DNA from 3 places in the Vibrio agarivorans genome. Region 1 is predicted to be linked to each of the others. Evidence: riboswitches for the same ligand, from Rfam matches in the RefSeq annotation. Region 1 holds a riboswitch; each other region holds the start of a gene.
What was found. A riboswitch is a leader RNA that binds a small molecule or an ion and turns the genes downstream of it on or off. The one in region 1 is predicted to bind thiamine pyrophosphate.

Region 1 (10,733 bases):
TTGTTTTATCTTATTGTTTTGTAGGGATAAATATTCAAATAGTTATATTTTTTTACGGTTGGATTGAATATTGCTTTGTGATTGGTAATCAACGGAATGAATAACTAGGGTGATAGTAGTGACTCAACAGAACGATGGTTGGATAAAAACGACATGTGCGTATTGCGGTGTGGGTTGCGGAGTAGAGGCTCGCCCAACAATCTCGGGAGAGCTTGAAGTTCGTGGAGACAAAAGCCACCCCTCTAATTATGGCAAACTTTGTACAAAAGGGATCGCGCTCGGCGAGACAGTGATTCAAGACGGAAGGTTACTGACGCCAACATTGAATACGCCTCACGGTGAGCAAAGTTTAGACTGGTCGGATGCGACTTCATTGGTAGCGGAGAAATTTGCCCAAACCATAAAACAACATGGTGCAGACTCGGTGGCCTTCTATGTCTCTGGACAGCTGCTCACAGAGGACTACTATGTCGCCAATAAATTGATCAAAGGGTTTATGGGCACAGCGAATATTGATAGTAACTCTCGTCTTTGTATGGCTTCTTCGGTGGTGGGCCACAAAAGAGCCTTTGGAGCGGATACGGTTCCGGTCTGTTATGAGGATTTAGAGCAAGCGGAGCTGGTGGTATTGGTGGGTTCAAATCTAGCGTGGTGCCATCCAGTTCTATTTCAACGTCTACGCATGGCAAAGCAGGCTAATCCTCAATTGAAGGTCGTGGTGATCGACCCTCGCGAGACTGACTCTGACGAGATCTCTGATCTGCATCTATCAATTGACTCAGGAGCCGATGTTGCCTTGTTTAATGGGCTGCTAAATTACCTTCATCGCCATAATCATGTTGATCAAACCTTTATCAAAAAGCATACCCAACAGTTTGAACAAGCGCTGGAATCAGCACAACAAGAGCAGCGTATTGAGCGTCAAACGGGGCTAAGTGGCGAGCAACTTGCTGCTTTCTACCAGCTATTTGCACAGACAAACAAAGTGGTGACGGTCTACTCGCAAGGTGTCAATCAATCAACCAGCGGTGCAGATAAGGTCAACAGTATCCTCAATTGCCACCTTGCAACCGGAAAAATCGGTAAGCCGGGTTGTGGTCCATTTTCTGTTACCGGACAGCCCAATGCGATGGGGGGGGCGCGAAGTGGGGGCGCTGGCCAATATGCTCTGTGCACACATGGAACTTGATAACCCAGAGCATCATCAGTTGGTGAGCGAGTTCTGGCAAGCCCCTTTATTAGCCAATCGCCCAGGTCTAAAGGCAGTGGATATGTTTGATGCCATGGCGGATGGTAAAATCAAAGCCGTGTGGATAATGGCAACCAATCCTGCGGTGAGTTTACCGAACTCAGAAAAGGTCAAGCAAGCGTTAGCAAACTGCCCATTTGTCGTGGTGTCAGATTGCATCAAGCAGACAGAAACCACGGCACTGGCAGATTTGTTATTACCTGTGCAGGGCTGGAGCGAAAAGTCAGGTACAGTGACCAACTCTGAACGCCGAGTGTCGCGACAAAGACGTGTAATGCCAAGCCCCGGAGACGCAAGGCCTGATTGGTGGGTTATCTCTCAGGTCGCACAAAAAATGGGATTTGGTGAAGCCTTTGATTATCTGCACGAAGGGGAAATTTTCAAAGAGTACGCGACACTGACAGGGTTAGGGAACATGAACGGAGAGCGAGATTTCTCTCTGATTGGCTTGAGTCAGTTAGATGATCAAGGGTATAGCGTGTTAGAGCCACAGCAATGGCCTGTGCTCAAGCACCAAACGGAGGTCGTCAATCAACGCTTTTTCACCCATGGTCAGTTTTACACCGCTGATGCTAAGGCGCGCTTTGTCCCTGTTAGTCATAAGCCACCACAGAGCACGGTCAATAGTGAGTATCCACTATTGTTGAATAGTGGCCGTACTCGCGATCACTGGCATACCATGACTCGCACAGGCTTGGCTGCGCAATTAGGCGATCACACCCCAGAGCCTTATGTACTCGTTCATCCTGATACTGCGGCGAAGTATGGTTTAAAGGATCAGTCTATTGCGCGCCTACACAACCGTTTCGGCGAGTGCTTAGCGAAAGTCACGTATTCACCACAGCAGCAATTGGCAGAGCTATTTGTGCCGATTCATTGGAATGGTCAAACCGCCAACAATAGCAAACCGTGTAATCTTATTGCGCCATACACCGATAGTCTATCGGGCCAACCTGAATTTAAGCATACTCCGGTTGTTATTGAGCCTTGCTTGTATCAAAGTCAGGGGCTATTTCTGACTCGTCAGCCTATCGAACTCGAGGGAATAGAGTATTGGGCAAGACAAAAAATAGCCGATGGTTATGCTTATCACATTGAATCAAACCGTTCCCTCAAAGACCTACAGACTTGCCTTTCTTCGTTGATCAAAGACCAAAGCCGCCATATGCAATATCAAGATGGTAATCAAAATATGGTTAGTCGTTTTATCAGTGACCAGGCACAGGCCATGAGTGAGATGATCGTGGTTAAAGGTGCGTTCGGTGAGGGCGAGAAAGCCGCTTATATTGCGTCATTTAATGAGCCACTCGACACCATTAAGGCACAGTCTTGGTTCCCAGCAGCACAAGAAATCATGGTTTAATGAAAAGTTTCTCGGGGACTGGAGCTTAACAGGAAGTGGAATAAGCTCACTGAGTTCTCAAAGACAATCAATAAGCGTTAAAAACAGGTGCATCGCACGATATTTCACTGCTATCATAACGCCAATAGTCGGGGGGCCAGTTTATGGCTGAGATCGAATTTCGAGACCCGTTGAACCTGATTCAGTTAGCACTGACGTAGGGAACTATCGCGCTTTAGCAAGGCTGTCAAACAGTGGCAGTCAACTTGATGAGGGCTATGTTAGCCTCAACTAAAGCCCGTTCCTCTGCGTCACGCATTAGGAGCGATCATGACGCACGTAAACACTTCTCAAACTCCCATTGTACTTACCATTGCAGGGTCGGATAGCGGCGGTGGTGCAGGCATTCAAGCCGATATCAAAGCCATCTCTGCCACAGGTAGTTATGCTTGTTCGGTGATCACAGCAATTACCTCGCAAAACACCCAGGGCGTTTCTGCTATTTTGCCCATCCCATTGGAGCATGTTGAAAGCCAACTTGATGCGGTATTCACGGACTTAAACATCGTTGCGGTAAAAGTGGGTATGTTGGCCGATAGCAATATTATCAAGGTCGTGGCCAACAAAATTAGACAGTATCAACCTCGCTTTTTAGTGGTTGACCCTGTGATGGTCGCGACAAGCGGCGACTTATTGCTTGAGCAATCCGCCATCAGCACCTTGAAACAAGAGCTACTTCCTCTTGCTGATATCATTACACCTAACCTTCCTGAAGGCGCAGCTTTAATCGGTACATCGGTTCCGCAAACCCAAGCAGAGATGGGGGCGATGAAAGCGCAGCTTCGTTCGCTTAGCGCTAAGGCTGTTCTGCTGAAAGGTGGTCATTTAGAGAAAGATGAAAACAGTAACGATCTGTTGATCACTCAAGAGAGTGACGAGCTGATCAGCGCAAAACGTTTCCCTACCCGTAACACGCATGGCACAGGTTGCACACTGTCGTCTGCCATTGCTTCTTATCTTGCGCAGGGTAATGACTTAACAGCGGCGGTCAAACTAGGAAAAAGTTATATCTCGCAAGCCATCGTACATGCTGATGAGTTAAATGTCGGTCAAGGTCATGGCCCAGTGAATCATTTCTATCAAGGTCATGCGGATGTCCGCTAATGCTATAGGTGTCGGTCTCGAGAGATTGCGCCTGCAGTACCTTGATGCTGATGCCGCCACGTTAGAGCAGTTGACGCTGAATATTACCGCCGGCCAATGGACGGTGCTGCTAGGGCGTAGTGGTTGCGGAAAAACAACACTCCTTCGTTATCTGGCGGGCTTGTTATCGGACAAGGTCGCAGTGTCAGGTAAGCTGCAAGTGAGTGATGGGCATGGCCTTGAGCATCGTATCGCTTATATGGCTCAACAAGATCTGCTGATGCCTTGGTTAAGCGTGCTCGACAATGTATGCCTAAGCCAACGTTTTTCTGATCGCCATAAGGAGGTAACAGTCACTCAAAGTCGTGAGGCTGCGATACAATTGCTGGAAAAAGTGGGCTTGGCGCAATATTCACAAGCGATGCCAAGTCAGTTATCAGGAGGGATGCGCCAGCGTGTCGCTCTTGCTAGAACATTGATGCAAGATAAGCCACTAGTGTTGATGGATGAGCCCTTTTCCGCTTTAGATGCCGTCACTCGCTACAAACTACAAAACTTATCTGCTCAACTATTGCAAGGCAAAACAGTCGTGCTGATAACCCATGATCCACAAGAGGCTGTGAGATTGGCGAATGAGCTGTATGTGTTGCAAGGCAGTCCCGCTAGCGCGCTAAAATTAGCGGTTCCTGCGACGCAAACGCCACGTCAATTGGATACTGAGTGTGCCCAAATACAGCAGTCTATTTTGGATCAGTTGGAGCGAGATTATGACTGACACCACACAGTACAACCAACTGGTTTCTCAAACAGCAGTGCGAGAACGTCTTGACCACCCGGTTATTCGATTATGTATCACCACCTTGATCATCTTAGCGATTTGGCAAGCTGTGGTTGTGGTGTTTGAGCTGCCAAGCTTTATATTGCCCGCTCCGCTTGATGTTATGGATAGGCTCATTGCTCGCTATGATGTGCTTTTGGGGCACTCGTGGGTGACGGCACAGGAGATTTTATTGGGGCTGATGCTGGGTTTGAGCATGGGGCTACTGTTCGCGTTACAAATGTTGATGTTTGAGCCGCTAAAGCGTTGGTTGTTGCCGATTTTGATCGCGAGCCAGGCCATTCCTGTGTTTGCTATTGCGCCGATATTAATGCTGTGGCTCGGCTATGGTATTGCCTCAAAAGTCGTTATGGCTGCCATCATTATCTTCTTCCCAGTCACGACGTGCTGCTATGACGGTTTACGAAATACCCCACGAGGCTACCTCGATCTAGCTCAAACCATGGGCGCGACTAAGTGGCAATGTTTACGTCATATCCAACTACGCGCCGCACTGCCTACATTAGCATCCGGTATTCGTGTTGCGGTTGTTGTCGCACCCATTGGTGCCGTAGTAGGAGAATGGGTAGGTTCAAGTGCAGGGCTTGGCTATCTGATGTTGCAAGCCAATGCGCGGATGATCATTGATGAGATGTTCGCTGCTCTGTTTATACTCGCGCTACTCTCGATATCGCTTTACTTCATTACCGATAAATTACTAAAAAAATGGATTCCCTGGGAAAACCAGTAGGGATATCACCTTCAAAGGAAATACAGATGAAAAAGACTTCATTTCTTACCGCCGCTGCAGTGATAGCCACCACCTTTTCACTCAATGTGGCTGCTGCTGAAAAGAAAATGACCTTGATGTTGGATTGGTTCGTCAATCCAAACCATGGCCCAATCGTAATTGCGCATGAGCGTGGTTACTTCAAAGAGCAAGGTTTAGAGATTGCGATTCAAGAGCCAGCCGATCCAAGCACACCAGCAAAATTGGTGGCCGCAGGTCGAGTTGATTTAGCCGTCTCTTATCAGCCAAGCCTAACCACCGATGTGGCAGCAGGTTTACCTTTGATCCGCGCAGCGACTTTGATTGCCACACCACTAAACACGTTAATGGTGTTGGATAATGGTAAAAATGATTCTCTCGCCGATCTGAAAGGCAAAAAGATTGGTATTGCGATTTCTGGCAATGAGGAAGCCACCATTGGCACTATGCTCGGCAAAGAGGGCTTAACGCTATCTGATGTCGAAACGATTAACGTAGGTTGGGCACTCTCTTCGTCTCTGGCCTCCGGTCAAGTGGATGCGATTTGGGGTGGTCTACGCAACTTTGAAACCAATCAACTCGCGTTAGAAGGCTTTAAAGCGAAAGCGTTCTTCCCAGAAGAGCATGGCGTACCAACCTATGATGAGTTGGTGTTTGTTGCGAATGCGAACAAGCATGATAAAGAAGCGCTCAAGGCATTTGCTAAAGCACTAGAGCAAGCAACTACCTATATTGTTAATCACCCAGAAGCGTCTTGGAATGAGTTTGTCGCTTATTCACCGGACACGCTAGACAATGAGCTGAATGCGCGTGCATGGAATGACACTTTGACTCGATTTGCTCTGCGCCCTTCTGCGGTTGATTTGAAGCGCTACGATGATTATGCAGAGTTTATGTACAACAAGGGCATCATAAAATCCCTGCCGAAAGCGGCGACTTACGTTCCAAGTTTTGATTAAGAGGTCATGATGAAAGTTCAAGATTTGATAGAGGCGTGCCGTGATGACTGGCAAGCTTACACTGAACATGCCTTTGTTCGTCAGTTGGCAGCGGGCACGCTTGCACAGCCCTGTTTTCTTCACTATTTAAAGCAAGATTTCTTATTCCTAAAGCAATACGCGCGAGCGTATGCCTTGGCGATGTACAAAGCGCAAACGCTGGCTGATATGCGTCGCGCCCTGCCAAGTGTTCATGCTTTATTGGATTCCGAGATTGCTCACCATGTGACTTACTGTGAACAGTGGGGACTGAGCGAAATCGATCTGGAAAACGAACCTGAAGATTTCGGTACCGTTGCCTACACGCGTTATGTGTTAGACGCAGGCATGGCGGGTGATCTGGTGGACTTGTATGCGGCACTTGCGCCTTGCTCTATTGGTTATGCAGTGATTGGTAAGATGCTGTGTGAAGATGAAAGCACGGTTATTGATGGAAACCCCTACGCGAGTTGGATTCAGCTCTATGGCGGTGATGAATTCCAAACGGGTGTGGCTGCAGGTGAAGAGTACTTCAACGGTTTGCTGGCAGAAATCGACATCAATAGTCAACGTGGTCAGAATTTGGTCCATATTTTTAGAACGGCGACACGTATGGAAGTGGCGTTTTGGCAGCAAGGACTGGATGCCCTAAAGGCTTAGAGGAAATACAATGCACAAAGAACAGATTATCCAAGCGCTTAGCGCTGTGCGTGAGCAAAAACCGCTGGTAGTGAACATCACTAATTACGTTGTGATGAATAATACCGCTAACGCTTTGCTGGCGATTGGAGCGTCACCGATCATGGCACACTCACAGCAAGAGCTGGCGGAAATGATGTCGTTCGCAGGGGCTTTGGTGATCAACATCGGTACGCTTGACAGTGTATGGACACCGCGCATGACTTATGCCGTAGAGCAGGCGAACGCAAACAATAAGATTGTTGTGCTTGACCCTGTGGGCTGTGGTGCCAGTCAGTTGCGCACGCAAACCTCACGTGAGATCGCAAAGCTGGCGAATCAGCTGATTATTCGTGCTAATGCTTCAGAAATCATTGCGTTTGCGGGCGAACAAGCACAGAGCAAAGGTGTAGATGCACTAGACAGCAGTGACACTGCACTAGATGCGGCCAAGTTCTTAGTGGCAGAGTATGGCGCTAGCGTTGTGATTTCAGGAGCAACAGATTACGTTGTCACTCAGGATTCGGTGGTTAAACTGGACAATGGTGATGCGATGATGCCATATGTAACCGGAATGGGTTGTACTCTTACAGCCTTAACGGGTGCGTTTGCCGCAGTCGGTGATCATACCGGCCTTGCTGCGGCGGCTGTGTTGGGTGTTGCGGGCGAAATCGCTGCCCAGCAGTCACGTGGCCCGGGCAGCCTGCAGCTTAATTTGCTTGATGAGTTGTATCAGCTTGATGAACAGCGCTTGAGTGAGCGTCTTAAACTTAGCTAAACCACTAGGCTCTGCTTGCGCTGTGTGTTTTCAGTGTAAGCAGAGCGATATGAGAAAGTCGATTATGAACCCATATAAACTGTATCTGGTGACGGATGATCAGCAAGATCTTTCGACCTTGACTCGTGTGGTGCAAGAGGCGGTAGCGGGTGGCGTTACCATGGTACAAGTGCGGGAAAAACATGGTGATGTCAGGGCGTTTATCGAGCGTGCTCAGGCGGTGAAAGAGGTTCTTTCAGGGACAGGTGTGGCTTTGATCATCAATGACAGGGTAGATGTGGCGTTAGCGGTTGATGCCGATGGCGTTCACCTTGGTCAGTCGGATATGCCTGCAACCCTCGCAAGACAACTTATCGGTAAAGAGAAGATCTTGGGTTTGTCTATTGAGACAGAGCAGCAACTTGAGCAAGCAGATTCCTTACCGATCGACTATATCGGCCTTAGCGCAATTTTTGCCACGCCCACTAAAACCAATACCAAAAAGCATTGGGGTTTGGATGGCTTGGAGCGAGCGTTAAGAAAGACATCGTTACCCATCGTTGCGATCGGCGGTATTAATGAAGCCAATATTCCGCAGCTATCTGCAACAGGCGTGCATGGACTCGCTTTGGTGTCTGCCATTTGTCATGCCGATGAGCCAAAAGCTGCAACGCAACACTTGTTGTCTTTAATGGCTTAATGCCTCTAGGCCGGTGTTTTTGGAGCTGGCCTAGTCTTCGAAGGATAACACTCTTTTCTTAGATATTATCTATCCATCACAGTATCTCACCGCCATTTACATAAACTAATGATAGATAGCCGATCTTTTGTTGGGGTGGGGTATGGATATTAACGAGTTTGTTAGCGGTGAACATCTTATTTGGAATTTGTTCATCGCGCTGCTGTTGGGTGCAATTGTCGGCACTCAACGCGGCTGGGTGATGCGCAATAGTCTTGAGGGCAGTCGTGTCGCAGGTATCCGTACTTTTTCGCTGGTAGGCCTGCTCGGTGGCCTCATCGCCATCTTGGCTGATCTCTATTCTCCTGCTTTACTGGGTTTTGCTCTTGTGGCCTTAGTGGTGCTTGCTTGTATTGCGTTTGTGATTCAGCAAAAGAAAAGTGATGACATTAGTATCACAGGCGTCGTGAGCCTAATAATCACCTTTGTATTGGGTAGCCTCGCGGTGTCAGGAGAGGCAGTGTTAGCCGCAGCTGCTGCCGTTATCACCGCTGTGGTGCTCGATAACAAAAAAGAGCTGCATCAAGCACTGCAAAGGCTGCAAGAGTATGAGCTTGATGCTGCCTTAAGACTGCTTTTGATCTCCATTGTTTTGCTGCCTCTCTTGCCCAATCAAACCTACGGCCCATGGGGAGCACTGAATCCTTACGAGATATGGTGGATGGTGGTATTGATCGCGAGTATCTCATTTGTTGGGTATTTTGCTATCAAGATTGGCGGCACCAAACGGGGGATTCTATTTACTTCTGTGTTTGCCGGTTTGAGTTCATCTACAGCCTTGACGCTGCAATTTTCGCACTTATCCCGTGAACAACCACAAATGAGTCCACTCTTGGCGAGCGGCATATTGCTGAGTTGTGGCACCATGTTCCCACGATTGTTGGTCGTTCTTTCAGTCATTAACCCTCAGCTGATCCCTCGGCTAAGCCTGATTGTGCTGACAATGATGATCATGTTGTATTTACCCGCTTGGTGGATCTGGCGAACGTGTAAAGACGACACGGTTGAGCCCACAAATAAGCAATCCAACCCCTTAGCGCTGCAATCGGCTCTGTTCTTTGGCGTAGTGTTGGCGATGATTATGCTGCTCTCTCATGCACTTTCTGAGTGGTTTGGTAGCGCGGGTATTTTGATCTTGTCGGCGGTTTCAGGGATGACAGATGTCGATGCGATATCGTTGACCTTAGGTCGGCAAAGTACACTGTCACTCGATATGGATATTGCGGTGTTCGGTATTCTTATCGCGGCATCAGTTAATACCTTGGTAAAAATGGGTCTCGTCATCGCTATCGGGGATAAAACGCTTGGCTATCGTATTGCGCCGGTAATGATGCTAAGTGTGTTGTTCGGTGGCGTTATTTATTGGTTGAGCTAGAGCTTGTGACTGACTAGGAATATTGGCCAGTTCAAGGCGAAAAAAAACCTCCGCAATTTGCGGAGGTTTTGGTAACAACCAAGAATCGAATTAATTCGCTTCTTGGTCTGCTTGGATAGCTGTTAGAGCGATGGTGTAAACGATGTCGTCTACTAGCGCGCCACGAGAAAGATCGTTTACTGGCTTGCGCATACCTTGCAGCATTGGACCGATAGATACTAGGTCTGCTGAACGCTGTACCGCTTTGTAAGTCGTGTTACCTGTGTTTAGGTCAGGGAATACGAATACCGTTGCTTTACCTGCTACTGGAGAGTTAGGCGCTTTAGAAGCGGCAACATTTTCCATGATAGCTGCATCGTACTGTAGAGGACCGTCGATCACGAGATCAGGACGTTTCTCTTGAGCAAGTTTCGTTGCTTCACGTACTTTATCTACGTCTGCACCCTTACCAGATTCACCAGTAGAGTAAGAGATCATAGCAACGCGTGGGTCGATACCGAATGCTGCTGCAGAGTCAGCAGATTGGATAGCGATTTCAGCAAGCTGTTCCGCTGTTGGATCTGGGTTGATCGCACAGTCACCGTAAACCAATACTTGGTCAGGTAGCAGCATGAAGAACACAGAAGATACGATAGACGCATCAGGTGCCGTCTTGATGATCTGGAACGGAGGAACGATAGTGTTCGCAGTTGTGTGAACTGCACCAGAAACTAGACCGTCAACTTCGTCGTTCTCAAGCATCATTGTGCCTAGGAATACTGAGTCTTGTAGCTTCTCGCGAGCAACAACTTCAGTCATGCCTTTCTTAGCACGTAGTTCAACTAGACGAGCTACGTAGTTCTCACGAACTGCATCAGCATCGATGATTTGAACGCCAGCGCCAAGCT
Region 2 (10,733 bases), 2.0 Mb from region 1:
GTTTCAGTACGCGATGACGGTCGTGGTATCCCAACAGAATTGCACCCAGAAGAGAAAGTCTCTGCGGCGGAAGTTATTATGACGGTACTTCACGCGGGCGGTAAGTTCGATGACAACTCATACAAGGTTTCGGGCGGTCTGCACGGTGTTGGTGTTTCGGTAGTAAACGCACTGTCTAAGCAAGTTACACTAACGATTCATCGTGGTGGTCAAATTCATACTCAAACTTATCACCATGGTGAGCCGCAAGCGCCACTAGGCGTGATTGGCGATACTGATAAAACCGGTACAGAAATCCGTTTCTGGCCAAGTGAAGAGACATTCTCAAACACTGAATTCCATTACGATATCCTAGCTAAGCGTCTACGCGAGCTTTCTTTCCTAAACTCTGGCGTATCGATTAAGCTACGCGACGAGCGCGAAGAAGATAAAGGTGACCACTTCATGTATGAGGGTGGTATCCAAGCGTTCGTAGAGCACTTGAACACCAACAAGACGCCAATCATCGAGAAAGTATTCCACTTCAACTCAGAGCGTGAAGATGGCATTGCAGTAGAAGTGGCAATGCAGTGGAACGATGGCTACCAAGAAAATATTTACTGTTTCACTAACAACATTCCGCAGCGTGATGGTGGTACTCACCTTGCTGGTTTCCGTGCGGCCCTAACTCGTACCCTGAACTCGTTCATGGACAAAGAAGGCTTCTCGAAGAAAGCAAAAACAGCAACATCAGGTGATGATGCGCGTGAAGGTTTGACTGCCGTTATCTCAGTTAAGGTTCCTGATCCTAAATTCTCAAGCCAGACCAAAGACAAGCTAGTTTCATCTGAGGTGAAATCAGCGGTTGAATCTGCAATGGGTGAGAAGCTATCAGAGTTCTTGATTGAGCACCCTGCAGAAGCGAAAACAGTATGTACTAAGATTATCGATGCAGCGCGTGCACGTGATGCAGCGCGTAAAGCGCGTGAGATGACTCGTCGTAAAGGCGCACTAGACCTCGCTGGTCTGCCAGGCAAACTTGCTGACTGTCAGGAAAAAGACCCTGCACTGTCTGAACTCTACATAGTGGAGGGTGACTCGGCAGGCGGCTCCGCAAAACAAGGCCGTAACCGTAAGAATCAAGCGATTCTTCCTCTGAAAGGTAAAATCCTAAACGTTGAGAAAGCGCGTTTCGATAAGATGCTCTCTTCACAAGAGGTTGCAACCCTAATTACAGCTCTTGGCTGTGGTATCGGTCGTGACGAGTACAACCCAGACAAGCTACGCTACCACAACATCATCATCATGACCGATGCCGATGTCGATGGTTCGCACATTCGTACGCTACTATTGACCTTCTTCTACCGTCAAATGCCAGAGCTTATTGAGCGTGGCTACGTGTACATCGCTCAGCCGCCGCTTTACAAAGTGAAGAAAGGTAAGCAAGAGCAGTATATCAAAGACGAAGATGCAATGAACCAATACCAGGTTGCACTTGCGCTAGATAACGCATCTCTGCACGTGAACGCTGAAGCACCAGCATTAGCCGGTGAAGCTCTTGAGTCTTTGGTTAAGCAATACAACAAAGGCATGAAGCTGGTGGAGCGCATGAGCCGTCGCTACCCACAACCGTTAGTGCATGAGCTTGTTTACACGCCGCGTTTAACAGCAGAGCAGTGTCACGATACCGCTGAAGTTGAAGCTTGGACTAAGACATTAGTTGAGCAGCTAAACGCCAAAGAAGTGGGTGCAAGCCAGTACAGCTTTGAGGTTGAGCAGCATGCAGAGCTTGGTCTAAATCTACCTAAGATCATCGTTCGTACTCATGGCGTTGTTCATGAGCATGTACTTTCAGTAGACTTTATCAACTCTAAAGAATACAGCAAGCTGGCTGAGCTTTCTGAAGCGCTAAATGGTTTGATCGAAGAGGGTGCTTACATCAAGCGTGGTGAGCGTACTCTAGCAGTAAACAGCTTCGTTGAAGCCCTAAACTGGCTAATTAAAGAGTCTCGTCGTGGTCTAAGCCTACAGCGCTACAAAGGTCTAGGTGAGATGAACCCAGATCAGCTTTGGGAAACGACAATGGATCCAGAAACGCGTCGTATGATGCAGGTAACGATTGAAGATGCGGTGGGTGCTGACCAACTGTTCACGACTCTTATGGGTGACCAAGTTGAGCCACGTCGTAACTTTATTGAAGAAAATGCATTGAAAGTAGCGAACCTAGACGTCTAGATTCTCGCTCTCAATCACGACTCAAGTTAAAACACCGCCCTTAAAAACGGCGGTGTTTTTTAGTTTTTAATCTACATAAAATCATGCAGTTATAAATTATTTGTATTTATTCTCTTGAAAGCGTTTTGACTCGTCCCTATATCTGTTTATGAAGAGGTGGACGAACTTGCTAGAGACTAGAAGTTTTCCCTCTTTAAAGTGCCAACGAACTATTGCTCACGAGAGGATAGGGAAGTGGCAAACAATTTAAACTTGATCCGTAAGCATGTCCCAGAGTCGTCCGAGGTGAGACCAAGAGGAGTGCCGAGAGATCTCTTAGCGAGCAAAATGATCAGCCACAGTTTTGATCATCAGTATTAACGCTAAGACTATTGCTTACTAAAAGGATAGCATTATGAGAACTGTAGATTTCACTCCACTTTACCGCAACGCAATTGGCTTCGATCGTCTATTCAATATGATGGAAGCAAACTCAGCGAAAAATACTTCAGGCGGTTACCCTCCATACAACATCGAGCAAAAAGATGAAAACCACTACCGCATTACTATGGCAGTAGCAGGCTTCGCCGATGACCAAATCGATCTGACACAGAAAGAAAATATGTTGATCGTAAAAGGTGAGCGTAAAGCAGATGAGGGTAAGAACTACGTTTATCAAGGTATTGCAGAGCGCGACTTTGAGCGTAAGTTCCAACTAGCAGATTATGTCAAGGTGGTTGGTGCGACGATGGAAAACGGCTTGTTGCACGTTGATCTAGAGCGCGAGATCCCTGAAGCGATGAAACCTCGCAAGATTGCTATTAACGGCAATAACTTGCTAGAAGGTTAATCATCAAACCTCGATTTTAAGAAAGGTGTCCATTGGGCACCTTTTTTTGTGCATGCTGACCAGTAAAGCGTTGTTAGCTTGGAATAAGTGACGCCTGTAACTTTCTCATTTTGTTGTCGTTTGCTGGTATACACGTATACTTATCAGCATAAATTTTCGGCAGTTTTTGCAAAAAAGGGAGAGGGGAAATGGGTCAGTTTTCCATTTTGGGCTTCATCGCGCTCGGTGGTGCTTTTGGTGCTTGTTCAAGATATTTAGTTTCTGAGTTGTGTGTACAGCTTTTTGGTCGTGGTTTCCCTTATGGCACATTGACCGTCAATGTCATCGGTTCGTTTGCGATGGGCTGCCTGATCGCTGCCTTTGAGAATGAACTTCTCGCTACTGAGCCATGGCGTCAAATTATTGGGTTAGGCTTCTTAGGGGCACTGACTACGTTCTCTACTTTTTCTATGGACAATGTGCTGCTGATGCAGCAAGGCGCTTTCTTTAAGATGGGTCTTAATGTGCTGCTCAATGTATTTCTAAGTATTTCAGCGGCCTGGATTGGCTTTCAAATTTTGATAAAGAGCTAACAATATTGAGTGATCCGATTGGTTTGTCGCCAACATTTTTCTATAATCGAACCACTCACAGCAACATAGTGAGCTGATACTTGTCGGAGTGCCTTAAGGCTGAGACCGTTCATTCGGGATCCGTTGAACCTGATCTGGTTAATACCAGCGAAGGGAACAAGAGAAAGCGTTCAACTATTCTATATGAACCTTTATTAAGCTCGGAAGAACCGCTCAACCTCTTTCGACGCCTCTTGTCGCATCTATCCGCCAAGCATTTTTATCCCAATTATAGTTATAAAGGAAAAATGCTATGTCGAATCGCAAACAAGCGAGACTGGAAGCCAAACAGTTTATTGATACCTTATCTGTCCAACCATACCCAAATTCAAGCAAGGTATATGTTGAGGGCTCACGCCCCGATATCCGTGTCCCAATGCGCGAAATAGCGCTTGCAGATACTCTCGTAGGTGGCACTAAAGAGCAGCCTATTTATGAGCCCAATGAGGCGATTCGCGTCTATGATACTTCTGGTGTTTACACCGACCCTGAGCATACTATCGACCTCTATAGTGGCTTACCAAAGCTACGCGAAACGTGGATCGAAGAGCGTCTTGATACAGAGTTACTCGATGATGTGAGCTCTGTGTACACCAAGCAGCGTCTAGAAGATGATACTTTAGATGAACTGCGCTACGGCAATTTGCCGCGTATTCGCCGCGCGAAAGCGGGACAACGTGTCACGCAGTTGCACTATGCGCGCAAAGGTATTGTAACGCCAGAAATGGAATACATCGCGATTCGTGAGAACATGGGGCGCGCAAAATATCGCGATCAAGTGCTGACTCAGCAGCATCCTGGTCAGCATTTTGGTGCGAACCTTCCACAAGACATTACCCCTGAGTTCGTTCGCCAAGAAGTTGCAGAAGGCCGCGCGATTATCCCTTCCAATATAAACCACCCAGAGTCAGAGCCGATGATCATCGGTCGCAACTTCCTCGTCAAAGTGAACGCCAACATCGGAAACTCTTCAGTTTCTTCATCTATTGAAGAGGAAGTTGAGAAGCTAGTGTGGTCGACACGTTGGGGGGGAGATACAGTAATGGACCTTTCAACGGGACGAAACATTCATGAAACGCGTGAATGGATACTGCGTAATAGCCCAGTGCCGATTGGTACTGTGCCTATGTATCAAGCGCTCGAGAAAGTAAATGGTGTTGCTGAGAACCTTAATTGGGAAGTGATGCGTGACACGCTGATTGAGCAAGCAGAGCAGGGGGTAGATTACTTTACCATTCATGCCGGCCTGCTACTGCGTTATGTGCCTATGACTGCAAAGCGTGTGACGGGCATTGTATCTCGCGGTGGCTCTATCATTGCTAAATGGTGTCTGGCTCACCACCAAGAGAGCTTCCTTTATACCCAGTTCCGCGAGATCTGTGAGATTTGTGCCAAGTACGATGTTGCGTTGTCGTTGGGAGATGGGTTGCGTCCGGGTTCGATTGCTGATGCTAATGATGAAGCGCAGTTTGCTGAGCTACGCACCCTTGGTGAACTGACTAAAGTGGCTTGGGAGTATGACGTTCAGGTCATTATCGAAGGCCCAGGTCACGTGCCAATGCATATGATCAAAGAGAACATGGATGAACAGCTTAAACACTGTCATGAAGCGCCATTTTACACGTTAGGTCCGCTGACTACCGATATCGCTCCCGGCTACGACCACATTACCTCAGGGATTGGTGCGGCCATGATTGGTTGGTATGGCTGCGCGATGCTGTGTTATGTCACACCGAAAGAGCACTTAGGCTTACCGAATAAAGATGATGTTAAGACAGGCCTTATTACTTATAAGCTCGCTGCTCACGCCGCCGATCTCGCAAAAGGCCACCCTGGCGCTCAGGTACGTGACAATGCGCTGTCAAAAGCTCGCTTTGAGTTCCGTTGGGAAGATCAGTTTAATCTGTCTCTTGACCCTGATACGGCTCGCTGTTTCCATGACGAAACGTTACCCCAAGAGTCGGGTAAGGTGGCACACTTCTGTTCGATGTGTGGGCCAAAGTTCTGCTCAATGAAGATCTCTCAAGAGGTACGCGAATACGCAAAAGACACAGAGCAAGTCGCTGCTGACCAAGCGATTGAGATAAAGATGCTCGATAACCCGCTTGAAGGTATGCGTCAAAAATCCCAAGAATTTCTAGAGACTGGCTCTGAACTTTATCATCCAGCGGCAACGTTAGAGGACTAAATAATGCAACTGCTCGTACCGCGTCAGCAGATTGAATTAACGGAATCGCTACAGCAGTGTTTATCGGTCGCAAAGCAGCACGGCTTTGCGATTGATGCCATTGAATTGGGCATAAGCCCAACGCCTTGCTTCCAGATTCAAACCGATACAAAAACGCTAACCCTTAAGCACAACCTACAGCACCCACAAGACAGTGGGTGTGAAGTTGACTTGGAATTTGCCTATCAAACCACGCTCTGCATAACCGATGCTGCTCTACTTGAGCGTACTGAAAATCGTATCTTACTCTCAGTCATCGATGAAGGGAGCTTGATGGATGTCTGGCAACATCAAGGTGAGACTCGGGTAATACGTTACTCCGATCGCTCTAACCGCGACTCAAGCGATCACTTCACGTGGGTCGTCACACTGCTGGCTTTAGATTTTCCGCTCGAAGATGCTCTTACGTTTGCGCGTGCACAGATGAATGTTTCACGTGAAACATGGGCGCACGATTTTCGTGATTTCCCAACCCCCGTTCTCGAAGAGTCTAGGTTAGGTGTTCGTGTTGGGTGGGCGGCAAATGCTGAGCAAACCCAGTTTCCAGCTATGGATAAAGAAGCAATAGGGCTATATCCAGTTGTCGATAGCGCTGACTGGATTGAGCGCCTATTGGAGATGGGAGTCAAAACAACGCAGTTAAGAATCAAAGATGCGAGCACTCCGGATCTAGAGCAGCAGATCCAACGAAGCATTGAAGTTGGACGTCAATACGACGCTCAGGTGTTTATTAATGATTATTGGCAGTTAGCGATTAAGCATGGTGCGTATGGTGTGCATCTTGGGCAAGAGGATATTGAAGAGTCGAATCTTAGCCAACTCGCTAAGGCGGGTATTTGCCTAGGATTATCGACGCATGGTTATTATGAGCTGCTGCGTATTGTTCAGATTAACCCTAGCTATATCGCGTTAGGCCATATCTTTCCAACGACAACCAAGCAGATGCCTTCCAAACCACAGGGCTTAGTACGTTTGGCTCATTATCAGAAATTGATTGATTCGATACCCTATGCGCAAGACCAGTTAGGTTATCCAACGGTAGCGATCGGCGGTATCGACTTGAGCAATGCTCAACAGGTCTGGGAGTGTGGTGTTTCGAGCCTCGCGGTTGTCAGAGCAATCACGCTTGCTGATGAGCCACTGCAAGTGAAAAAAGCGTTTGATGCACTAATGCAGTCCGAAAATCGTGACGGTGATAAGCATGAGCGCAAGGTATTCACCGATGCTGTCTGATAAAGAGTTTATCCGTTACCAACGTCAGATTGCGCTGCCAAACATTGGAGAAGCAGGGCAGAACAAGCTACGAAGCAGCCATGTACTTATTGTTGGTTGTGGGGGCTTAGGCTCAGCAGCTGCGCTCTATTTGGCCGCCGCTGGTGTCGGCCGTGTCGTACTTGTTGATGATGACGCTGTAGATTCGAGCAATCTACAGCGTCAGGTTGTCTATCGTGAAGAACAAGTCGGACACGGTAAAGCTGATGCGATGGCTCATCAGTTGCGTTTGCTTAATGCCAGTTGTCAGATTCGCACAATCAACAAACGCCTAGATGAAGCGCAGCTAAGCCTTGAAGTCATGCTTGCGGACACGGTACTCGATTGCACGGATAACATCGAATCGAGGCAGCTGATTAACCGAGTCTGCTTCAATCAATCTACTGCACTCATCTTTGCATCGGCTATTGGGTGGCAAGGTCAGTTTTGTATGTTTGATTTTAAGCATCACAAAGACCAAGGCTGCTATCGCTGTATCTACCCATTTGATGAACTGCCTCAGGCTGGGAAATGCTCAGACAGTGGGGTAGTCGGTCCAGTGGTTGGCACGATGGGCAACTATCAAGCGCTAGCGGCGATCCAATATTTGGCGCTGCAATCGCTAGTGTTAAAGACAAATACACTTCACCTGTTTGATGGCCTCAGCTTAACTTGGCAAGCCCTATCTACTTCAGTGGATAGCACCTGCCATGTATGTAGCGATCGCGGCAGTCAGTCAGAGAATCCAAATCAATAGTTACTTCTAAAAATGATGAATACGATAACCATAATGATTAACGACCAAGCCCATCAAGTAGAAGCGAAGTCGAGCTTAGAAGACATAATTACTCAGTTCTCGCTGCCAAGTATGGGCTGCGTCTTTTCGATCAATAACCATGTAATTTCACGTGATAAATGGCCGTCGACTCACCTCAATGAGGGTGACGCCATTTCACTATTTCAAGCGATTGCTGGGGGATAAACCATGCTTACGATTGCCGATAAAACCTTTTCATCTCGCCTGTTTACCGGAACAGGCAAGTTCGCTAATAGCCAATTAATGGCTCAAGCTATTAAAGAGTCTGCAAGTGAACTTGCGACCATGGCGCTAAAACGTGTTGATGTTAACGATACACAAGACGATATTCTTAAGCCGTTGGTGGAGTGTGGCGTTAACTTACTGCCGAATACTTCGGGTGCGAAGAATGCCAAAGATGCTATCTTCGCTGCTCATTTGGCACGTGAAGCGCTCGGCACAAATTGGCTCAAGTTAGAAATTCATCCCGACCCTAAATATCTAATGCCAGACCCAATCGAGACACTTGCCGCCGCTGAGCAGTTGGTGCGTGATGGCTTTGTTGTACTCCCGTATTGTCACGCCGACCCTGTCTTGTGCAAGCGACTTGAAGAAGTGGGCTGCGCTGCGGTAATGCCACTTGGTGCGCCTATCGGTTCGAACAAGGGCATTGCTTCGCATGACTTTCTCGAGATAATAATCGACCAAGCCAATGTACCAGTGGTCGTGGATGCAGGGATAGGGGCACCGTCTCACGCAGCACGTGCAATGGAGATGGGTGCAGATGCGGTGTTAGTCAACACGGCGATTGCCGCATCCTCGAATCCAGTCGCGATGGCTCGTGCGTTTAAACAAGCGGTTGAGGCTGGGCGCAGTGCTTATGAAGCTGGACTAGCAGGGCAAGTATCACATGCGGTTGCATCAAGCCCTCTGACATCATTCCTTGATGAATTGTAATCGATAAGGACACGGCATGAGCTTTTTACAGCGCTTTAATCAACTCGACTGGGATGACATTTCGTTATCAATAATGAGCAAAACAGCAGCGGATGTCAAAAGGGCATTGGGTAAATCCAAGCGTGACCTTGAGGACTTCAAAGCGTTGATTTCCCCCGCTGCAGAACCTTATCTGGAGCAGATGGCTCAGCAGTCATACGCACTAACTCGCAAGCGTTTTGGCAATACGATGTCGTTGTATATTCCATTGTATCTATCAAACCTTTGCGCTAATGCCTGTACATATTGCGGTTTCTCTATGGAGAATCGAATCAAAAGGCGTACGCTTAACCAGCAGGAAATTGAAGCCGAGTTAGCTGCTATTAAAAAGATGAAGTTTGATAGTGTGTTGTTAGTGACGGGTGAGCATGAAACCAAAGTCGGCATGAACTATTTCAGGCAGATGGTCCCAGTTATCAAGCAGCAGTTTAACTATCTCGCTATGGAAGTTCAGCCACTTGAACAAGAGCAATACGCTGAGCTAAAAACACTCGGCCTAGATGCGGTGATGGTGTACCAAGAAACGTATCACCCTTCAACGTACGCTCAGCATCATCTACGTGGTAAGAAGCAAGACTTCAATTACCGCTTAGAAACGCCCGACCGTTTAGCACAGGCAGGTATCGATAAGATCGGTATTGGTGCGTTGATTGGGCTAGAAGAGTGGCGTACTGACTGCTTCTATGTTGCAGCACACTTAGACTATCTAGAAAGAACCTATTGGCAGACGCGATATTCGATCTCCTTTCCACGGTTACGCCCATGTGAAGGTGGATTGCAGCCAAAGTCGGTAATGAATGACAAACAATTAGTGCAATTGATTTGTGCTTACCGTCTGCTTAATCCAGAGGTTGAATTATCACTTTCAACTCGAGAGTCTCAGGCGTTTCGCGATGCAGTGTTGCCCTTGGGTATCACGACTATGTCGGCAGCGTCCAAGACACAACCTGGCGGTTATGCTATGGATGATATTGAACTTGAGCAGTTTGAAATCAGTGATGAGCGCAGTGCAGAGCAGGTAGAGCACGCGATTGAAGCGAAGGGTTTTGCCCCAGTGTGGCGTGATTGGCATTCAGCCTATTCTGGATAGTAGTAACAACAACTTGCTATTAATCATGTAGTGTTTCACGTGAAACACTACATGAGCTTGGAAACACAAACATAATAAAAAGCGCCTCGAAGTTATCCTCGAGGCGCTTTTTCTATATTGGGTATCGGTTATTCGTCGTTACGATTTACTATGGTGTAGCGGCTGAGTCGCTTGCTGCAACCATTCGCGTACGTCTCCTTCAACCAGTGAATTGAGATCTTCCCACACTTTAGTATGGTATTGGTTGAGCCATGCAAGCTCAGGCTTAGTCAGCAGATTGACGTCGATGTTACGTACATCAATTGGACAGCGTGTTAGTGACTCAAACGTTAGCACTGGGAAGTCACCTTGTGTTGGCTGCTCTACAACCAACTCAAGGTTCTCTATGCGAATACCAAAGGCATCTGCACGGTAGTAGCCAGGTTCATTCGACAACACCATACCTTTGTCTAATGCTACGTCAATTTGTCGTTTGGAAATGCTTTGTGGCCCTTCATGCACACTCAAGAAGTGGCCGACTCCATGGCCTGTACCGTGGTCATAATCAAACCCTTCCGCCCAAAGATGTTGGCGAGCGAGAGTATCAAGCTGATAGCCACGAGTGCCAGCAGGGAATCTTGCGCGTGCGATACCGATATGGCCCTTTAGTGCGAGAGTAAACTGACGCTTCATCTCCTCACTTGGCGTACCAATCGCAATCGTACGAGTGATGTCAGTTG
Region 3 (10,733 bases), 2.3 Mb from region 1:
GAAGAGTTACAGAAACTGGGTGAAGAACTCGTGAACCTGAAACCTTCAGTGCTCGAGAAATTTCCACTAAGTGATGACCTACGTGACGCGATCAAAGACGCACAGCGCTTCAACAAAGAAGCTCGTCGTCGCCAGATCCAATACATAGGTAAGATCATGCGTAATGAAGAGACTGAGCCGCTACAAGCCGCTCTCGACAAAGTACGCAATAAGCACTCACAAGCAACGGCAGAACTACACAAGCTGGAGCTTTTACGTGATCGTGTGGTCGAAGAGGGCGACAGTGCCATTGCCGATGTGTTGGAGCTTTACCCAAGCGCCGATCGTCAGCGCCTACGTCAACTTGCACGTCAAGCCGCAAAAGAGAAAAAAGCCGGTAAGCCTGCCAAGGCATTCCGTGAAATCTTCCAAGTGCTCAAAGAGCTCAATGCAGAAGAGCTTTAATTGCAATCCCCGCTTCTTGCGGGGATTTTTCTATCTCTAACCTAAACGGCACTTGCCGCCACAAATTCAGCCAAAACAGAGTGTGGATGCTCACCGTTCAGTTCACTTATCTCACCAGATACCTCTACCTTAGCATTTGCCACAAAAGCAAAATGACTGGCTATCGACTTAGCGTCACTCAAGTGATGTGTCACCATTAAAACCGTCGTGCCACGTTCTTCTGCCAAAGATGCCACCAGCAGCAACATCTCTTCACGAAGCACAGGATCGAGAGCTGAAAACGGTTCATCTAGCAACCAAATAGGGTGAGGCTGAACAAAGCACCGAGCCAGCGCTACACGCTGCTTTTGCCCACCTGAGAGCTGCTCAGGTAACCGTTCTAAATATTCCCCTATTCCAACCTGGTTCGCCGCAAGTTCAACCTGTTGTTTCTGCTGCTGTGTTAACTTGAGACTAGGGTTAAGCCCCAGACTGATGTTGTCCCGTACACTGAGATGAGCAAACAAGTTATAGTCTTGGAATAACATCGCCAATGGGCGGCGATGTGGAGGCGTGTGATCAATACGCTGCGCTAATACAGAAATCTCACCTTGAGCCGGCTCAATAAACCCTGCGACCAATGCCAACAAAGTCGACTTACCAGCACCACTTGGCCCCATTAATGCCACAATCGCACCTTGATCGACCTGTAAATCAAAGTGAAAAGGTTGTTGGTGATATTCATACAGCACATTAGTGATGCTTAGCATGCTTACTCCTCGAGGTAACAAACAGCTTTTCTAACACGGTAAAACTCCCGACACTGAGCAGTAATAGCGCGAGAGATACCACTGCAGCAGCTTCCATCTGATAGCTCCCTAGCAGTTGGAATAGATAGAGCGGCAAGGTTCTAAAATCTTGACTGCCAAACAAGGCTATCGCACTCAAATCACCCATAGAGAGCATAAAACTAATCGCAAAAGCATGGGTGATCGGGCGCTTCAATGCACGCCACTCAACGATGTGTATCCGCGACCAGCCTGTCATCCCCAAGCTAACACACAGCAGTTGGTACTGCTGACCGACATGTAACATTGGCTGCGCGAGTGACTTGATAACATAGGGCAGAGCCATCAATGCGTTAACACAAACCACGACCCAAAATGCTAAGCTGTAAACATCCGTAACGCTGCGCAGCAGCAGAAATATCCCGGTACTTATCACCAACCCTGGAGTGACTAAAATAATCGTGCCTACCAGTTCAAGTAAGCTTGCTCGACTATTTTTCATCTGCATACGCCAGCCTCGACTGGTCAACAATATACAAAAGCCCAGCAGTAAGGCCATCATGGCTGCCATCACGGCAACTTGAAGCGACGTCGCCAACGCTTGCCAAAAACGCCAATCACTAACAACGGACCAAAGTTGCGTATTCAAGCCACTCACAAAGACCATCACCAACGGAGGGATCACTAGCAATACACCACCAATGATCCAAAAGCTGTCCCATGCTTTTGACCACCAATGATCCTTACCAACAAAATTGTCTCTTGCCTTACTGCCAGACTCGACTGCCATTGGCTTTGAGAGCTTTTGGATCCCGATAGCTAATAAGCCACAAAGCAGCATTTGCCATAGGGCAAGCAATGCACCTGTCTGCAAGTCAAAATCAAATTTTATTGCCTGGTAGATCGCGAGTTCTATTGTGGTGGATTTTGGCCCTCCACCCAACGCCATAACGGTAGCAAAGCTAGTAAAGCAGAGCATAAATACCAACCCATATACATGCGGCAGTTGTTGACGAAGCCTCGGCCATTCAATCCATTTAAATTTGTACCAATGCCCCATCCCAAGATGTGCACACAGTCGGTGCTGCTCTTGAGGTATGCTTTCGAGAGATTGCAGCAGCAACCTCGCTGCATACGGCAGATTAAAAAACACATGCGCCAGTAAGATTCCGTTTAGGCCATAGATGGAAAAAGGCAGTGATAAGTCAAACAGCTCAAGCCCCTTCGCTAGCCAACCTCGATTACCGTATATCGCCAGCAAGCCAAAAACCCCGACCAACACAGGCAATACTAACGTTGTAGCAAATATCTTGATCAATAGATCTCGGCCTGGGAATTGACGGCGAGAGAGGGCGTGAGCGAGCGGAATCGCGAGCCCAACACTGAGTAAAGTCGATAAGCTCGCTTGATAGAAACTAAACTTAGTGACGTGTCGATAGTAGGGTTCATTCCAGATCTGTGCGATCTCTAAGGACGGAGCAAACGACACAAGAGCAGCCAGCGCTGAAATAACAAAGGCCGCGATAGCTATCGCGACCCATAAACCTATTTTAGGTACGTGATTCACAACTGGCCTTAGAAGGTCAGCGCATGCTGCCATTCACGGATCCAGCCTCGGCGTTTTTGTGCGACTTCGTCAGCGGAAAAACTCAGCGCATTCTCAGGTTGAGTTAATGTCGCAAAGCCCTGAGGTAAGGCAACGTTGGTCACTGGATACATCCAGTTACCCGTAGGCATCGCCGCCTGAAAATCTTCAGAGAGGACAAATTGCATAAACTGATCCGCCAGAGCTTGCTTGTCGGTCCCCTTCACTTTGGCAACTACCTCAACCTGAGTGTAATGGCCTTCAGCAAAATCAGCCGCAGCAAATCGCTCATCTTCTTCCGCAATCAAGTGATACGCTGGCGATGTGGTGTATGAGAGCACCATATCCGACTCACCCTCTAAAAACATCGAATACGCTTCAGACCAACCTTTGGTCACAGTCACCGTCTTCGTTGCGAGTTGCTGCCAAGCCTCAGTGGCTTTGTCGCCATAGACAGACTTCATCCACAACAGCAGCCCTTGCCCAGGTGTCGATGTTCTTGGGTCTTGGTATATCACCTTAATATCGTCACGCTCTTCCACCAGCTCTTTAAGGCTTTGGGGTGGGTTTTCTAACTTCTCTTTGTTGTAAACAAACGCAAAATAACCGTAATCAAACGGGATAAAAGTGTCATCTTCCCAACCACCAGGCAGGGTAATCGCCGAGGTATTGACCTTATGAGTATCCAATAGCCCCGTTTCACGCGCTTCTGTCATTAGGTTATTGTCCAACCCAAGAATGATATCCGCTTTGCTGTTGCTGCCCTCTAAGCGCAGGCGATTGAGAATAGAAACGCCATCATCAAGGGCGATAAAATTCAACTCACAATCACATTGAGACTCAAACGCCTGCTTGACCGCCGGCCCAGGACCCCAGTCAGAAGCAAAAGAGTCGTAGGTGTAAACTGTCAGTGTGTTGCTTGCTGCAAATGCAGAGCTTGAGATGAGCGCGAAAGCGCTGATTAAGTAAGAAGACGATGTCATCGTGTACATTCCTTGTCATCGCTGGGCAGGGCGACCTAAACAAGGTCTCTCAATGCCTACGCCAGCATTATCTGGTTCAGGTCGCTACGGGTATTTTCTCAGCTGACCTCACGCCAGCACCCCGTTGAGTGGCACAAATTGTAATGTTAATTAAAGGTAAACGCTAGCTGCGTTGATCGTAACCCCATCGAGGCACTAACCCCTGCTCTACACCTAGGTGATCTAAAATACGCGCCACCATAAAGTCAATCAGATCTTCGATGGTTTTCGGTTGATGATAAAACCCCGGCGCTGCGGGCATGATGGTGACACCCATTTGAGAAAGCTTGTGCATATTTTCTAGGTGTAAGGTCGAAAATGGCGTCTCTCTCACTACCAACAGCAGTTGTCCTCGCTCTTTAAGCACGACATCCGCTGCACGCTCAATCAAGTTGTCCGACATCCCATGGGCAATTGCAGCCACACTGCCGGCAGAGCAAGGACACACCACCATCTGCTTTGGTGCTGCAGAGCCAGATGCCACTGGAGAAAACCAATCCTCTTTACCGCATACGACTAACTTGTCTGCCTCACAGCCCAAATGCTCTACCAAGGCTTGATGTGCAGCGTCTGGCCCACTGGGTAGCTTTAGGCCATGCTCTGTGGCTAATACCACACGCGCAGCAGACGAAATGAGAAGATAGACTTGATAGTCCGCGGCAAGCAAGCACTCCAGCAGGCGCAACCCATAAGGTGCGCCTGACGCTCCAGTAAACGCCAGTGTGATTGCCTTGTTGTTCGCTACAGTTTGTGTGGTCACGCGCTATTTCTCTTTATGGTTTATTTGGTGGAGAGAGCTCGCAGGAGTTTGTCGTGAATACCTTCAAACCCTCCATTACTCATCACCAGAATATGGTCTCCAGGCTTTGCGCTGGCGACGATCTTCTCAACAAGGCGGTCGATGTTATCGTCAGTATCGCTCTGTTGAGCACACTGCTGCGCAACATCACTCACACACCAATCTATCGAATCAGGCTGATAAATAAACACGCTGTCTGCCGCAGACAATGACGCCGCCAAGGTTTCTTTGTGTACTCCGCGTTTCATCGTCGCGGAGCGAGGCTCTAAGACCGCAATGATCTTATCTTTGCCCACCTTGTTACGCAGGCCACCCAATGTCAGTTCAATGGCCGTTGGGTGATGAGCAAAATCATCATAGACCGTAATACCGTTGAACTCTCCTTTGAGCTCAAGCCTACGTTTCGTATTGATAAACTTCGCTAACGCTTCGCACGCATGCTGTGGAGAGACACCGACGTGACGTGCAGCGGCAATGGCCATGAGGGCATTATCGACATTGTGATCGCCCACTAGATCCCAATCAACCTGACCAACAACCTGCTCTTGATAACTCACCTCAAACTGGCTGCCATCTTTACGCAATTTTTTGGCGCTCCAGTCCCCTTGCTGGCCGGAAAATTCCGTTTCGCTCCAACAGCCTCGGTCAAGCACATCGGCAATCGCACTGTCACTCTTTGGTGACAGAATCCGACCATTGCCCGGTACTGTGCGTACCAAATGATGAAACTGACGCTTGATCGCTTCTAAATCATCAAAGATATCAGCATGATCAAACTCAAGGTTATTCATGATCAAAGTGCGAGGATGGTAATGAACAAACTTAGAGCGCTTATCAAAGAAGGCGCTATCATACTCGTCCGCTTCAACCACAAAGAACATGCTCTCACCCAAGCGAGCCGAAATGCCAAAGTTCCCTAACACACCTCCCACGAGGAATCCGGGTTGATAACCGCACTCCTCTAGAATCCAAGCCAGCATGCTTGACGTTGTCGTTTTGCCATGCGTGCCAGATACTGCAAGTACCCAGCGGTCATGCAAGAGAAACTCTTGTAGCCACTGAGGACCAGAGGTGTAACGAAAGTTACGGTTTAGAACATATTCAACACAGGGATTGCCGCGACTCATCGCATTGCCAATCACGACAAGGTCTGGGGCTGGCTCAAGTTGAGCAGGGTCATAACCTTGAATGATTTCGATACCATGCTCTTCAAGCATCGTACTCATTGGAGGGTAAACATTGGCATCAGAGCCCGTCACTTTATGGCCAAGTTGGCGAGCTAACATAGCCGCACCACCCATAAACGTACCGCAAATACCTAAGATGTGAATGTGCATAGTCGCCATCCCTGTCGATTAATCTAATTACAGCAATTATATCAGCTTGCTACAGGATGAGCATGATACGCGTTTATGGCGCAAAAGATTGAGATCCCGCCTCTATTTGCTCAGCGCAAACGTTCAAGCGCACAAAAAACGAACAAACACACCAAATAATCATACAAATAGCCAGTTTTGGTATTTTATTCAATTCTCGTAATAAATTTTAAACTCTAAGATTAAAGGTGAGCTTGATTCCCCATCAAGAGGCGACACGGCTCCTCCATCTCCCCCTAAAAATTAAGAGTTAAGGACCTAACATGTCAGGATTACGCACTTTAGGCGAATTCGTTGTCGAGAAACAGGCAGATTTTCCCCATGCCAGCGGCGACCTATCGTCTCTACTCGCGTCTATTCGTCTTGCTGCAAAGATCGTTAACCGTGAAATCAATAAAGCAGGCTTAGTTGATATCACTGGTGCAGTAGGCACAGAAAACGTTCAAGGCGAAGCTCAACAAAAGCTCGACCTATACGCAAATGAAAAGTTCAAGGCAGCACTGGAAGCTCGTGACCAAGTTTGTGGTGTCGCCAGTGAAGAAGAAGATGAAGCGGTAAGCTTTGATCGTGATAAAAACCAACATGCGAAATACGTGGTTTTGATGGATCCACTAGATGGGTCATCAAACATTGACGTTAACGTATCTGTGGGGACGATCTTCTCAATTTACCATCGCGTATCTCCTGTAGGTACACCACCAACTATGGAAGACTTCCTGCAACCAGGCCATAAGCAAGTGGCTGCGGGTTACGTTATCTACGGCTCGTCAACGATGCTAGTGTACACCACTGGTGCTGGTGTTAACGGCTTTACTTACGATCCTTCTCTTGGCACATTCTGTCTTTCTCACGAAAACATGATGATCCCTACCGAGGGTAAAATCTACTCGATCAACGAAGGCAACTACATTCGCTTCCCGAAAGGGGTTAAGAAGTACATTAAGTACTGCCAAGAGAATGTGCCTGAAGATGGCCGTCCTTACACGTCACGCTACATCGGCTCATTGGTATCAGACTTCCACCGCAACCTTTTACACGGTGGTATTTACATGTACCCAAGTACACAAAGCCATCCAAATGGTAAGCTGCGTCTGCTTTACGAGTGTAATCCGATGGCGTTCCTTGTTGAGCAAGCTGGCGGCACAGCTTCTGATGGTCAACAGCGTATTATGGATATCGATCCAAAAGAGCTGCATGAACGCGTTCCGTTCTTCTGTGGCTCAAAATCGATGGTTGATAAAGTCGAAGAGTTCATTAGTGAGTTTCCTGAAGACTAAGTACTACAACACTCAGTACTAATAGCAACAACCCAGAACTAATAGCAACAAGGGCACCTTATTCAAGGTGCCCTTTTGTTTTGCTTTTATTGAACACCTCAAAAACACATCTCTACACTAGCAGTTTGTCGCTCTAGCGAAATATCTTCTATAACTAGGAGTATGCATTCACACGCTATCACAATGATTCCTACCACAAAAAGGATATTTCTATGAGCTTAAATCACGTGCCTGCTGGCCTCTCCCTTCCTGATGATATCTACGTGATCATCGAGATTCCCGCTAACGCAGATCCAATAAAATATGAGGTAGATAAAGACTCCGGGGCGGTATTTGTCGACAGATTCATGTCTGCTCCCATGTTCTACCCATGTAATTATGGCTATGTGAACCACACGCTGTCGCTTGATGGAGACCCGGTTGACGTATTAGTACCCACTCCCTATCCATTGATGCCAGGATCAGTGATACGTTGTCGCCCTGTAGGCGTGTTAATGATGACAGATGAGTCCGGTGAAGATGCCAAAGTATTCGCCGTTCCTCACAGCAAAATATCTAAAGAGTACGATGACATTAAAGACGTCGATGACATTCCAGCGCTTCTCAAAGCGCAAATCACCCAGTTTTTTGAGCGTTACAAGGAACTAGAACCAGGGAAGTGGGTAAAAGTCGAAGGTTGGAAAGACGCCGCCACAGCAAAAGAGGAGATCATCTCCTCTTTTGAGCGAGCGAAAAAATAATCTAGTAGTAACTGCCGTGGGTGTTGGCGTTATAGCCCCACTCCGCGGCGGTCTGGCCTGAAACATATTTTTGATAGTATTTAGGGTCTTTGTAGTCACACACGCCCAAATAGGTAGCACCACTTAACCCCAACTCAAAGGCGCTCTGTTCACAATAAGCATCTCGTCCTTGCTCATAGCCATCGGTGTACGCTTGATAGAGATCAGCAGTAAACACTTGATTATTATCGAGCTCACCCATGCGCTCTTGAGTCAGCTTAACCCAGCCTTTCTGCCCGTGTTCAAGGCCGTACGCTTGCCAGTCTGCCGCAAGTGAGCTCGATGGGACTTCAAGTGACGAGCACCCACCAATAACGGCAGAGGCCAGCAGGGTCCACATAGAAAGTATTAATGGTTTCATCGTGATGTTCTCCTTGATATCAAGTACACAACCTTGCGAACAAATCTATGCACCCAACTCACACAGGTACGTTCTCACACAGGTACGTATGCCTCAACCGATAGTTCAAATCCTCTGAAACCAATCCCCTGAAGCGATTTCAACATCTAACTCAGCTGGCTGTTGATAAAGATAAATCCAAGCTAGACCAAAAGGAGTGCTAATGGTTTCGCGTCGGTATTCCACGGGCACATCTTCAAGGCGATCGAGTTGAGCTAGAGTGTCATCATTCACCCAGTAGACTTCACCTAGAATACTGCTATGACCCGCGATCACCGCAGGATATGCACCAAGATCGAACAGAGTGTACTCAGGAAGCGTCTCACACGTGCCCAAGCAATCACACTGTTCAAGGTAGTGATGGTTGCTCTCTCCCTTGCGTAACGTACCGTAAACAAAGACTAAATGCTGCATACTGCTATCCCTAATATCGTCAACCATGTCAACTCGATCCGAACTTCAACTATAGCAAAGTTTCATATTGAGCAAATCTAGTGCCATCACTTACAACCTGTCATCAATCAAACTCAAACTGATAAAGCACATCAACGGCACTGTCTAAGCCTGAAACCACCTCTATATAGAGATCCTGCATGATTCGATAACGAACGGTAAACTCACCCACAGAATCAAAGATACCTACACCATATTTGACTTGCAGGCCTGGTAATATATAACCACTGACCGTCACTTGAGAATCATCCCCTGTTCCGGCAGTATCTAACTGTAGATCTTGCACACCAAAGGCCTCACCAATCTCACCAACGACTTTACCACTTCGCGCTAAACTCAAGCCGATTAGGGTTGTGGTGATGGCATTACCACCTGACTCACCATCAATATCTTGGCCTCGCAGTAAGTACGACAATGCGTTCGCCTGCGGCATGGCTGGCTCTGAGAAAATCTCAACCACTGGCTCGTCAGCAGGACCAGTCACACGGATACCCGCTGTCACATCGTCTTGAGTATTGTCAGGGTTTCGTATTGCCGTGATCACTATGTATGGCTGATCGACCGGACCATTCATCAAGATCTTACCTTCGTCGATCAATAGATCTTGACCAAAAGAGCTGTAAGAGCCATCGACGATGTTCACCTCACCGTTGACCACAGGGCCTTTATCTCGTTGCGCCACATTGAGTGTGCCCACTAAGCTACCGGTAAGACCAAAGGCGGACAGGCGGAAATCATCACCAATATGGATGTTGACGTCTGTTTCTAGCGCAAAAGGAATATTGGTATCTTCCTCTACCGGCTCCAGGTTCTCATTGAGAATCACCTGATCACTTGAGACACTCACCGCAGACTCTGGCAGACTCTGCACATCAATTCGAGCCCAAGGTAGGTGAATATCACCGTGAACTTTCGCCTGCTTCGGCGACATTGAAATCGTCATGTCTGGTTCAACACGAACTTTTACCATCGGCGGAACTTCGACCATCAGCCCATCGGCAAACACCCGAATGTCACTGTGCCAATCCGCTAAGTCTTGCCAGCCTGCGTCACCCTCAACTTTCAAATCCCCTTCGGCAGTTTGAATTAAGGCATCAAGCGTTGCTTGATAACCAGCAAAGTTCAAATTGACCTCGCCTTGCTCAACCGCAACTGGCGAGATTTCACCATTAACCTTCATTTGGTTTATCTTAAAATAACCATTAGCTTTTGGCTGCATAAGGGGGCCTGAGAGCTTAACATCCGCCTCTATATTGGCATTGACCTCACTGTATGCCCCCACGATCGGAGAAAGAAAATCTAAGTTAAATGGCGTCAGTTTAATTTCACCATCAATGGTGCGATCTTCAGCAAGCACATCAGGGATCAAGACCTTACCGGAAATATCACCGTTGTTATCGATATCAATATTCCACTCGCCTTCTACGCGATTGTTAGCAAAGTGCGCTTTCAACATCGAAGCTTGCCACCCCACAACTAAAGGCTCATCAAGTTGCTGGGTCACACGACCTGGCGTCAACTCAACCAACGCTTTCACTTCCGGTACTTGGCCATTTGCCCAGCGAGCCTCAACGTCTGCATCGACAGCACCCTCGATTTGCGTCTCTTGTGGGATATATTGTTCCAGCTGCGCAAAATCGAACTGTTTTATCGACAGCGATACATCACCATTTTGCTCTGAGACTTCAATGTCTTTGTTTAAACAAAGTGAAGATGAAGACTGCGCCCAACAGTGAGCACTCACTTTAACCAACAACTGATTAATATCAGTATATAGGTTAACTGGCTGCTGGATGCGCCACGGGCCTTGCTCAGTCGTTACCTGAAATGT

Region 2: linked by a shared signal. The riboswitch ahead of thiC (phosphomethylpyrimidine synthase ThiC) and the one ahead of thiD (bifunctional hydroxymethylpyrimidine kinase/phosphomethylpyrimidine kinase) in region 1 are both predicted to bind thiamine pyrophosphate.
Region 3: linked by a shared signal. The riboswitch ahead of thiB (thiamine ABC transporter substrate binding subunit) and the one ahead of thiD (bifunctional hydroxymethylpyrimidine kinase/phosphomethylpyrimidine kinase) in region 1 are both predicted to bind thiamine pyrophosphate.

The regions. Positions count from the first base shown of each region.
Region 1 is NZ_JAUFQF010000004.1:2,897,618-2,908,350, reverse strand. It holds partial or broken gene QWZ05_RS21835 (molybdopterin oxidoreductase family protein) at 119-2,612, shown strand; TPP riboswitch at 2,732-2,832, shown strand; gene thiD (bifunctional hydroxymethylpyrimidine kinase/phosphomethylpyrimidine kinase) at 2,922-3,755, shown strand; gene QWZ05_RS21825 (ABC transporter ATP-binding protein) at 3,745-4,509, shown strand; gene QWZ05_RS21820 (ABC transporter permease) at 4,502-5,302, shown strand; gene QWZ05_RS21815 (ABC transporter substrate-binding protein) at 5,329-6,279, shown strand; gene tenA (thiaminase II) at 6,289-6,957, shown strand; gene thiM (hydroxyethylthiazole kinase) at 6,968-7,753, shown strand; gene thiE (thiamine phosphate synthase) at 7,818-8,432, shown strand; gene QWZ05_RS21795 (MgtC/SapB family protein) at 8,575-9,846, shown strand; gene pta (phosphate acetyltransferase) at 9,937-10,733, opposite strand, start outside.
Region 2 is NZ_JAUFQF010000004.1:943,683-954,415, forward strand. It holds gene gyrB (DNA topoisomerase (ATP-hydrolyzing) subunit B) at 1-2,214, shown strand, start outside; gene QWZ05_RS12875 (Hsp20 family protein) at 2,609-3,043, shown strand; gene crcB (fluoride efflux transporter CrcB) at 3,232-3,615, shown strand; TPP riboswitch at 3,690-3,788, shown strand; gene thiC (phosphomethylpyrimidine synthase ThiC) at 3,908-5,842, shown strand; gene QWZ05_RS12890 (thiamine phosphate synthase) at 5,846-7,114, shown strand; gene QWZ05_RS12895 (HesA/MoeB/ThiF family protein) at 7,104-7,889, shown strand; gene thiS (sulfur carrier protein ThiS) at 7,905-8,114, shown strand; gene QWZ05_RS12905 (thiazole synthase) at 8,118-8,885, shown strand; gene thiH (2-iminoacetate synthase ThiH) at 8,902-10,014, shown strand; gene QWZ05_RS12915 (aminopeptidase P family protein) at 10,153-10,733, opposite strand, start outside.
Region 3 is NZ_JAUFQF010000004.1:595,149-605,881, forward strand. It holds gene yjgA (ribosome biogenesis factor YjgA) at 1-444, shown strand, start outside; gene thiQ (thiamine ABC transporter ATP-binding protein) at 486-1,193, opposite strand; gene thiP (thiamine/thiamine pyrophosphate ABC transporter permease ThiP) at 1,177-2,811, opposite strand; gene thiB (thiamine ABC transporter substrate binding subunit) at 2,787-3,779, opposite strand; TPP riboswitch at 3,816-3,913, opposite strand; gene QWZ05_RS11195 (flavin prenyltransferase UbiX) at 3,943-4,578, opposite strand; gene mpl (UDP-N-acetylmuramate:L-alanyl-gamma-D-glutamyl-meso-diaminopimelate ligase) at 4,599-5,954, opposite strand; gene fbp (class 1 fructose-bisphosphatase) at 6,257-7,270, shown strand; gene ppa (inorganic diphosphatase) at 7,483-8,010, shown strand; gene QWZ05_RS11215 (DUF2799 domain-containing protein) at 8,012-8,410, opposite strand; gene QWZ05_RS11220 (gamma-glutamylcyclotransferase family protein) at 8,516-8,863, opposite strand; gene tamB (autotransporter assembly complex protein TamB) at 8,967-10,733, opposite strand, start outside.